3 regions of the Pseudomonas sp. Marseille-P9899 genome follow, and region 2 is predicted to be linked to each of the others. Evidence: riboswitches for the same ligand, from Rfam matches in the RefSeq annotation. Region 2 holds a riboswitch; each other region holds the start of a gene.
What was found. Region 2 has a riboswitch for cobalamin ahead of cobW (cobalamin biosynthesis protein CobW). Riboswitches for the same ligand answer to the same signal wherever they lie in the genome.
Positions count from the first base shown of each region.

Region 1: linked by a shared signal. The riboswitch ahead of HWV67_RS08880 (TonB-dependent receptor) and the one ahead of cobW (cobalamin biosynthesis protein CobW) in region 2 are both predicted to bind cobalamin.
Region 3: linked by a shared signal. The riboswitch ahead of HWV67_RS22260 (ABC transporter substrate-binding protein) and the one ahead of cobW (cobalamin biosynthesis protein CobW) in region 2 are both predicted to bind cobalamin.

Region 1 is NZ_CAESCG010000001.1:2,069,384-2,072,651, reverse strand. It holds gene HWV67_RS08885 (aldehyde dehydrogenase family protein) at 1-968, shown strand, start outside; cobalamin riboswitch at 1,355-1,560, shown strand; gene HWV67_RS08880 (TonB-dependent receptor) at 1,669-3,268, shown strand, end outside.
Region 2 is NZ_CAESCG010000001.1:1,003,852-1,007,119, reverse strand. It holds partial or broken gene cobN (cobaltochelatase subunit CobN) at 1-114, opposite strand, end outside; gene cobW (cobalamin biosynthesis protein CobW) at 118-1,191, opposite strand; cobalamin riboswitch at 1,288-1,496, opposite strand; cobalamin riboswitch at 1,553-1,739, shown strand; gene HWV67_RS04535 (CbtB domain-containing protein) at 1,839-2,021, shown strand; gene HWV67_RS04530 (CbtA family protein) at 2,033-2,725, shown strand; gene HWV67_RS04525 (cobalamin biosynthesis protein) at 2,725-3,150, shown strand; gene cobM (precorrin-4 C(11)-methyltransferase) at 3,179-3,268, shown strand, end outside.
Region 3 is NZ_CAESCG010000004.1:551,259-554,526, reverse strand. It holds gene HWV67_RS22265 (FecCD family ABC transporter permease) at 1-359, opposite strand, end outside; gene HWV67_RS22260 (ABC transporter substrate-binding protein) at 359-1,375, opposite strand; cobalamin riboswitch at 1,522-1,723, opposite strand; gene HWV67_RS22255 (sigma-70 family RNA polymerase sigma factor) at 1,823-2,332, shown strand; gene HWV67_RS22250 (FecR domain-containing protein) at 2,329-3,268, shown strand, end outside.

The sequences.
Region 1 (3,268 bases), 1.1 Mb from region 2:
ACCCGCTGAATCTGGTCGCGCACAAGCTGGGCCCGGCGATTGCCGGCGGTAACGCGGTGATCCTCAAACCGTCCGAGCTGGCGCCGTTGTCGGCGTTGAAACTGGTGGCGTGCCTGGTCCAGGCCGGCCTCCCGGACAGCGTGGTGACCACCGCCACCGGCGGCGTGGAACTGGGCCGGGCGCTGGTCGAACTGCGCGAGGTGCGGATGATTTCCTTCACCGGCGGCTTTGCCACCGGCGAATCCATCGCCCGCAGCGCCGGGCTGAAAAAGCTGGCGATGGACCTGGGCGGCAACGCGCCGGTGCTGGTGCTGGAAGACTGCGACCTCGGGCCGACCGTGGAGTCCTGTGTTTCGGGTGCCTTCTGGGCCGCCGGGCAGAACTGCATCGGTACCCAGCGGATCCTGGTGCACCGCGAGATTTATCCAGCGTTCCGCGAACAGTTCGTGGCGCAGTCGCGGGCCTTGAACCTGGGCGACCCGTCGCTTCGCGAAACGGATGTCGGGCCGATGGTCACCGAGCAGGCGGCCTGCCGTACCGAGCAACTGGTCGAGGACGCCGTGGTGGACGGCGCCAGGGTGCTTTGCGGTCATCGCCGCGAGGGCGCGCTGTACGCACCGACCGTGCTGGAACAGGTCAGCCACGGCAGCCGGATCTGGCAGCAGGAAGTGTTCGCGCCGGTGGTGATCCTCGAACCGTTCGACCACCTCGACGACGCCGTCGCCCTGGCCAACGCGCCGGAATACAGCCTGCACGCCGGCGTGTTCACCCGCGACCTGTCGACCGCGCTGAAGCTGGCGCGGCGCATCGAGGCCGGTGGCGTGATGATCAACGACTCGTCCGACTACCGCTTCGACGCCATGCCATTCGGCGGCTTCAAATACGGCAGCCTCGGCCGGGAAGGGGTGCGCTTCGCCTATGAAGACATGACGCAGCCAAAAGTGGTGTGCATCAACGAACTGGGCTGAGGCGATGCATCGGTGATTGCCGGTCCTGGGGTCCGGTATCTACACCTCTCGCAGGCAATCGCAAACCTTCAGCCACTTGCGATTCTGTGGGAGCGGATTCATCCGCGAAGGGCCGCGCAGCGGCCCTAAACCCATCCACCACCCTGTTCCTGCGTGGATTGGATCTCACCTTCAGGCATCCTGAAGGTCGACAGATATTCCGGATATAGACAGCCACCCCGTGCTGGATGGTTTTGGGGCCGCTATGCGACCCTTCGCGGATAAATCCGCTCCCACAAGTTCCGCGTCAAACCAGTATCTTTGCCGGTGAGATGTGTAGATGCCCATGCGGTCCGCGGGCCGGCCACCAACACCTGTGTCGTTGACCTTCCAACACTTTGATGGTCAGATGCGCGCCTGTTTCAGGTGTCCCATACCGTCGTGTATGGGGTGAAACGGGAAGCCGGTTCGTCACTTTGCTGATCAGTCCGGCGCTGCCCCCGCAACGGTATGCGAGCGAAACATTCGATACGCCACTGTGCCCCGTGCATGGGAAGGTGAATGTTTCATGACCCTCGCGAGCCCGGAGACCGGCCTGAAGCATTGTTTGGCAAACCCGCGGTGGGCGGGCGCAGGCCGGTTTCCGTGGGCTGTCGCGCCCGCGATTCCCTATGCGTTGTTCCCTCCGGGATTCTTTCATTCCTGCTTCAAGTGGAACGACATGTCCCGTAACTCCCTGTTCAACTCCTTCTCGGGCACGCTGCTGTGTGCCAGCCTCGCACCTTGCGTGTTTCTGTCCCTCCCGGCGCACGCCGCCGAAGACGACAAAGCCCTGTCCTTGCCGGCCACCGCCATCAACGAGGTCGCCGAGCAGAATCCCCAGCCTGACCTGCATACCGCGAGCACCAGCGGCTCGCGCCTGGGGCTGACGCCGCTGGAAACCCCGGCCAGTGTGACCAGCATCAGCGCCGAGCAGATCCTCAAGCGCAACAACGCCACGGTGCAGGACGCCGTGACCCGTTCCCCGGGCGTCACCTTCATCGGCACCCCCGGCAACGGCGGCACCGCGCTGTCGGCCCGCGGCTTCACCGGCCACAGCTCGACCATGCAGTTGTATGACGGCACCCGCCTGTATGTCGGCGCCGGCACCGTCACCTTCCCGGTGGACACCTGGGCGGTGGAACGCATCGATGTGCTGCGCGGCCCGGCTTCGGTGCTCTATGGCGAAGGCGCTACCGGTGCGGTGATCAACGTGGTGCCGAAGAAACCGTTCGAGGGCGAGATCCGCAATCACCTGCGCCTCGGCTATGGCTCGGACGACAAACGCCAGGCCGCGCTGGACAGCGGCGGCTCGCTGACCGATACCCTCAGCTACCGCTTCAACCTGAACCAGCAGGCGAGCAACGGCTGGGTTGATCGCGGCAACTCGGAAAGCATCGCCCTCAGCGGCTCGCTGCGCTGGCAGGCCACCGACGACCTGAGCTTCACCTTCAGCCATGACTACGTTGACCAGGAGCCGCAGCGCTACTTCGGTACGCCGCTGGTGGACGGGCATTTCCGCGAGTCGCTGCGCGACCACAACTACAACGTCGAGGACGCGACCGATCACTACAACGACCAGTCCACCCGGCTGGTCACGGACTGGACGATCAACGACAACCTCAGCGCCAGCAACCAGTTGTACTTCCTCAAGGCCCAGCGCCGCTGGCGCAATGCCGAGACTTACACCTGGCTGCCGGGTGACCTCGTGCGCCGCGACAGCTTCATCAGCATCAAGCAGACTCAGGAGCAGGTGGGCGACCGTCAGACCTTCACCCTGCAGCATTCGCTGTTCGGACTGGACAGCCGCACCGTGGTCGGCGCGGACTACAACTCGATCCGCTTCGTGCGCAAGCATGACTTCGACAACGTCTACAGCGACACCGTGCCGCTGGCCGGCTCGGGTGGCGGCGGCTATGTCAGCACCGACCCGTATCGCTCCCGCGACGCCAACCAGGCGAAGCAGTTCTCGCTGTTCGCCGAGAACCGTACCCAGCTCACCGAGCAGTTGTCGCTGATCACCGGCGTGCGCCGCGATCAGGTTCACCTCGACCGTACCGACGTGGCGACCGATACCCGCAGCGATCGCAGCCTGTCCGGCGGCAACTGGCGCGCCGGCCTGGTGTTCGCCGTCACCGAGGACCTTTCGCTGTACGGCCAGTACGCGACCAGCACCGAAGGCGTCAGCAACCTGCTGACCCTCTCGACCGCGCAGCAGCAATGGGACCTCAGCACCGCGAAACAGACTGAAGTGGGCATCAAGCAGCAGTTGCTCGATGGCC
Region 2 (3,268 bases):
CGCCAGGTGCGAGTCACCGCTGCAAAGGATCACCAGCTCGGCGGGAGACTGCCCGAGGTCGGCAATGCTGTCGTCCGGCACGAAGCCGCCGGGCTGGGTCCGCAGCAGGTGCATGGATCAGGCGCCCAGGGCCGCGCGCAGACGAGCTTGCAGCGCCTCGGCGTCGAGTTCCTGACCGATCAGCACCAGGCGCGTGACCCGCGCTTCGTCAGTGCGCCAGGCGCGGTCGAAGTGCTTGTCGAAACGCGTGCCAACACCCTGGATCAGCAGGCGCATCGGCTTGCCGGGAATCGCCGCGAAACCCTTGACCCGCAGAATGCCGCTGTCCACCACCAACTGGGTCAGCGCGTCGAGCAGCAAGGCCTCGTCAGCTTCGGGCAGTTCCAGGGAGATGGAGTCGAAGGCGTCGTGGTCGTGATCGTCATGATCATCGCCATCGTCGTCGTGATGGCTGTCGTGGTGCGTGCGGCGGCCGTCGATATGCGCTTCGGACTCGGCGCCCAGGCCCAGCAGGACTTCCAGCGGCAGCACGCCTTTGCTGGCTTCGATCACCTTCACGGCAGGCGGCAGCTCTTCAGCCACTTCGGCGCGCACGGCGGCCAGGGCATCGGCAGCGATCAGGTCGGCCTTGTTGAGGACGACGAGGTCGGCGCTGGCCAGTTGGTCGGCGAACAGTTCGTGCAGCGGGGATTCGTGATCCAGGTTCGGGTCCAGCTTGCGCTGGGCATCGACCTGCTCAGGGAAGGCGGCGAAGGTGCCGGCCGCTACCGCCGGGCTGTCGACCACGGTGATCACCGCGTCAACGGTGCAGGCGTTGCGGATTTCCGGCCATTGGAAGGCTTGCACCAACGGCTTGGGCAGCGCCAGACCGCTGGTTTCGATCAGGATGTGGTCGAGGTCGCCACGGCGGGCGACCAGTTCACGCATGACCGGGAAGAATTCTTCCTGCACGGTGCAGCACAGGCAGCCGTTGGCCAGTTCGTAGACCCGGCCGCTGGCTTCTTCTTCGGTGCAGCCGATGCTGCACTGTTTGAGGATTTCGCCGTCGATGCCCAGCTCGCCGAATTCATTGACGATCACCGCAATGCGGCGGCCCTGGGCGTTGTCCAGCATGTGCCGCAGCAAGGTGGTTTTGCCCGAGCCGAGAAAGCCGGTAACGATGGTGACGGGGAGTTTGGCCAGTGTTTTCATGTCGGATGCCCTTGGCAGGATGGCGGGCATGCGGGACGGGAGCCGCAGGCCTGCAGCCTGGGCGCGTTCGCCACCGGATCACCCCGCCCGGTTGAAAGTCGGAAACTGAACGAGGCAGGTCTCCTGGCTCGCGCTGTGCCCCTCAAGGGCAGCATCGACGCCTTCCCGCCGGTTTGGCAGTGGCTGTGTCGATGAAGGCAGCGCTTACAGTTGCGGGGGCAGCCGCGGCCTGGCCTGAAAAAGGCGCACCGCGTTCCCGTCTTAGCTCCGGCCCTTGCCGGAGAACCTCGAACCGGCAAGGCTACGCAGTGCCCCGAAGCCGGTCAACCGCTGTATTGACGGATGTCAACGCGCGTGATTTCCTAGCGCGATTCGTTTGGGTGCCTTTTTGTTACAAGGTGAAACGGGAAACCGGTAAATTCCGGTGCTGCCCCCGCAACGGTAAGCGAGGAAAGCGTCAAGACCACTGTGCCTGCGGGCATGGGAAGGTGACGCCACGGCGAAATGCCCTCGCAAGCCCGGAGACCGGCCTGAACAACAGCATTGACCAAACCCGCGGTGGGCGGGCGACGTTGCAACCCCTGGGCGATTCCGGCCAGGGGTTCTTCGCGCTTGCCTGTTGCCGACAACACCAAGAGGAAAGCGCCATGCCGATCATCGCCAGTCACGCCATCGTCACTCCGACCACCCTCAGCCAGCGCATCGTCGCTGCCGTCAGCGCTTCGGTGCTGGGCCTGTGCCTGGTCTACTTCGCTGGCTTCTCGCACATCGAAGCGGTGCACAATGCCGCGCACGATACCCGTCACAGCGCCGCTTTCCCTTGCCACTGAGGCCTGCCCCAATGTTCATGCGCATCGCTCGCACTGCAGGCTTCGCCGGCCTGCTGGCCGCACTGCTGCTGACCCTGCTGCAAAGCTTCTGGGTCGCGCCGCTGATTCTCCAGGCGGAAACCTATGAAACCGCGGCCCCGGCCGTCCAGGAGCACGAACACGCCGACGCCGCCGCCGGCGCGGAACATCATCACGACGCCGAAGCCTGGTCGCCGGAAGATGGCTGGCAGCGCGTGCTGTCCACCACGGGCGGCAATCTGGTGGTCGCAGTCGGCTTTGCCCTGCTGCTCGCCGCCATGTACACCCTGCGTCGTCCAGGCCGCGTGACTACCGGCGCGCTGTGGGGCCTCGGTGGTTTCGCCGTGTTCTGCCTGGCGCCGAACCTGGGCCTGCCGCCGGAACTGCCGGGTACCGCCGCCGCCGACCTGGCCCTGCGTCAGTACTGGTGGATTGGCACCGCCGCAGCGACCGCCGTTGGCCTGGCGCTGATGGTGTTCGCCGGTAACTGGCTGCTCAAGGCCATGGGCCTGGTGCTGCTGGTGCTGCCGCATGTGATCGGCGCTCCGCAACCGGAAGTGCACGAAAGCCTGGCACCAGAAGCGCTGGAGTCGCAGTTCATCGTTGCTTCGCTGCTGACCAATGCGGCGTTCTGGGTCGCCCTCGGCCTGATCAGCGCCTGGCTGTATCGCCGCCAGGCTGCCTGATGCCCTTCCCGCCCGGCGCAACCCCGCTGTTCGCCGGGCTGGGCTGCCGCCGCGGCAGTCCGGCCGATAATCTGGCCGGGCTGCTACGGCGGACCTTGCAAGCCCATGACCTCCCTCTCGAAGCCCTCGCCGGCCTTGCCAGCATCGACCTCAAGTACGACGAACCCGGCTTGCTGCAACTGGCCGCGCACCTCGACCTGCCGCTGACCTTCTTCAGTGCCGCGCAACTGGCGCCCTTCGCCACCCGCCTCAGCCACCGCTCGCCGGTCGCCTTTCGCCACAGCGGCTGCCATGGCGTGGCCGAGAGCTGTGCCCTGGCGCTGGCCGAGCAAGTCAGCGGACAGCCCGCGCAACTGCGGGTCACCCGCATCGTCCACGACGACATGACCCTGGCATTGGCCTGGGCGCCGTCGTTTGGCGGATAATCCGCCCCCTCTCGTTCAAGGATTTGCCATGACCGTCTATTTCATCGGCGCCGGCCCCGGCGACCCGGAGCTGATCACCGTCAAGGGCCAGCGCCTGATCCGCCAGTGCCCGGTCATC
Region 3 (3,268 bases), on a different contig from region 2:
ATCGCCACCAGCACCGCGCCGGTCGACGCGCCGGCGGAAATGCCCAGCAGGTACGGATCGGCCAGCGGATTGCGCAGCAGCGCCTGCAACACCACGCCGGACATCGCCAGCCCGGCCCCGCAGGCGCCGGCCACCAGCGCGCGCGGCAGCCGGTAGTTCCAGATGATGCCTTCGTCGATCGGGTCGAGCAGATGCCCGGCGCCCCACAGCTTGTTGCCCAGCACGTCCAGCACCACGGAAAGGCCGAGGCGGGTTTCGCCGATGCTGGCGGCGAGGGTCACCGCCAGCGCCAGCAGGACGCCGACCCACAGGGCATGGCCCAGCAGGCGCAGGACGAGGCGGGCGACAGCGTGGGACATCAGTGATCCTGCCGCAGCTTCTGGCTGGCCGCGGCCAGGGTTTCGATGCCGTCGACCAGGCTCAGGCTGGCCTGCATGGCGTTGGCGTCGAGGATGATGATGCGGTCGTTTTTCACCGCGTCCATGTTGCGGGTGACCGGGTCGTTCTTGAGGAATTCGAGCTTCTTCAGGTAGTCATCGGCGGGGAAGCGGCGGCGGTCCATACGAGCGATAACGAGGAAGGTCGGGTTGGCCTTGGCGATGGTTTCCCAGCCCACGGTGGGCCATTCTTCGTCGGAGGCGATGACGTTGCGCATGCCCAGGCTGTTCAGCATGAAGTCGGGAATGCCCTTGCGCCCGGCCACGTAAGGATCGATATCGAGATCGGCGCTGGAGAACCAGAACACCGCCGACTGATCCTGATCGCGGCGTTGGCCGGCGCTGGCGGTGACCTTGGCCAGGCGCGTCTTGAGGTCATTGACCACGGCGTCGCCACGGTCCTGGACGTCCATGATCTGCGCCAGTTGCTCGATGCTTTTGTACAGGCTGTCGATCTGGAATGCCTGCAGGCGCGTGCCGTCGGCGCCGCTGAGGTTGTCCTTGCCTTCGCAGTCGGATGGCATCACGTAGGCCGGGACCTTGAGGTCGGCGAACTGCTCGCGGGTGCCGACCACGCCTTGCGGGCCGACCATCCACTCGAACTGCACCGCCACCAGGCCGGGACGCTTGCCGATCACCGCTTCGAAGCTCGGGTCGTTGTCGGCCAGGCGCTCGACCTTGGCGTTCTGCGCCTTGAAACGCTCCGGCACGTCGCTGAACCACAGCGAGGTGCCGGCCAGCTTCTGCTCAAGGCCGAGGGCGTAGAACATCTCGGTGCCGGACTGGCCGATGGTGACCGCGCGTGCCGGAGCCTGGTCGAAGGTCAGCGGGGTGCCGCAGTTATCGACGGTCAGCGGGTACGCGGTGGGCGCGGCGAGGGCGGTGCTGGCGAGGCCGAGGCTGGCGAGCAGGGCGAGCGTGAGGCGGGACAGGGGCATGCGGATGCGATCTCCATTCGAACGTGTGCGTGGCGGACGGCACAGGTCTGGAAAACACATCCCGAAAAAGCGTGAGCGCGCGGGGCAGCCGTGAACGGTTGCCGTGCGGAAACGGAATGCCCTTCCCGGACACCCCGCCGGCGGGTTTGCGATGCTGCTGGCCGGCAGGTCTCCTGACTGGCGCGTCATGGCTATGCTCCTGCCTTCCCGGGCGTGGCCCAGTGGCGTGTGAAAAAGGAGCAGGCTCGGCGCCTACAGTTGCGGGGGCAGTTCCGTTTTCGCACCGGGAAGCGGCGCGGACGAATTCCCTGTTAGTTCCTTTCGGAAACCGGCGGGGCGCGATGGTACGGGATAGAGCGGCACAGGACCAGCCTTGCAGGCAAGACAACGCCGCAGCTAGAATGAGAGCAATTCTCACTTGCATGCCCTTGGTCAACCAAAAGCCCAATGCCCGTCCCTACCAGTCCCCACCAGAACATCGGCGACCTCTATCGCGACCACCGCGGCTGGCTGGTGGAATGGTTGCGCCAGCGGCTGGGCAACAGCGCCGATGCCGCCGACCTGACCCACGACACCTTCATCCGCCTGCTGGGGGCAAAGCCTCTTGCCATCGATAGCCCGCGCGCTTACCTCGCCACCGTCGCCAACCGCCTGCTAATCAGCCTGTACCGCCGTCGCTCGCTGGAGAAGTCCTGGCTGGAGACGCTGGCGCATCTGCCCGAGCAAAGTGTTCTGTCGCTGGAGAGCCAGGCGCTGGTGCTCGAAGCCTTGCATGAGGTTGACCAAGTGCTTTCCTGCCTGCCGGCCCGGACGCGCCAGGCGTTTCTCATGGCCCAGCTCGAAGGCTATACCCAGGAAGAAATCGCCCACCACATGGGTATCCATGTGCGCTCGGTGCAACGCCATCTGGCCCGCGCCTACGAGGAATGCATCATGCTGGCCACGACCCAATCGTGAGCGGCCAGCCCATCGACCGCCGCATTGCTCGCCAGGCGGCGCGCTGGTTCGTGCGCCTGCAAGGCAACGCCAGCGCGGGTGATCGGGAAGCCTGCCTGCACTGGCGCGCCAGCCATCCCGACCACGAGCGCGCCTGGCAACTGGCCGAGCTGTTTCACGCCCGTTTTGACGATATTCCCGCAGAGGTCGGCGTGCCGACCTTGGGTCGACCGGAAAGCCTCGATCGACGCCGTACCCTCAAACTGCTCACCACCCTGATCATCGCCGCGCCCCTGGGCACCTTCGCCTACCAGGCTCTTCCCTGGCGAGAATGGAGCGCAGACCAGCGCACCGTCGCCGGGGAGCGCCGCGAGCTGGTCCTGCCTGACGGCACCGAGGTCATGCTCAATACCGCCAGCGCCATGGACATTCGCTTCGACCAGCGGCAACGCCTGCTGCGCCTGTTTGCCGGGGAGATTCTCGTCAGCACGGCTGCCGACCCCGAGCAGCGGCCGCTGCTGGTGGAAACCGCCGAAGGCCTGTTGCGCCCGATCGGCACACGTTTCAACGTGCGCCAACTCGATGGCACAACCCGCATCGCCGTGCTTGAAGGCGCGGTGCAGGTCTCTCCCGCGCAAGCCACCGACTCGCTGCGTCTGGACGCGGGCCAGCAGACTGATTTCAGCCGCACCTTGATCACGCCCGCCATCGCCCTGCAACGCAGTGCCAGCGACTGGACCCAAGGCGTATTGCGCGTCGAAAAGATGCGCCTGGCCGACTTCGCCGTCGAGCTGGGCCGCTACCGTCCCGGCCTGTTGCACTGCGATCCAGCGGTGGCCGACTGGCGCATTTCCGGCGTTTTTCAGTTGAATGACACGGACCAGGCGCTGGCGGCCCTGGCTCGCACCTTGCCGGTGGAAATCCGTTCGCGCAGCCGTTACTGGGTGACCATCACCG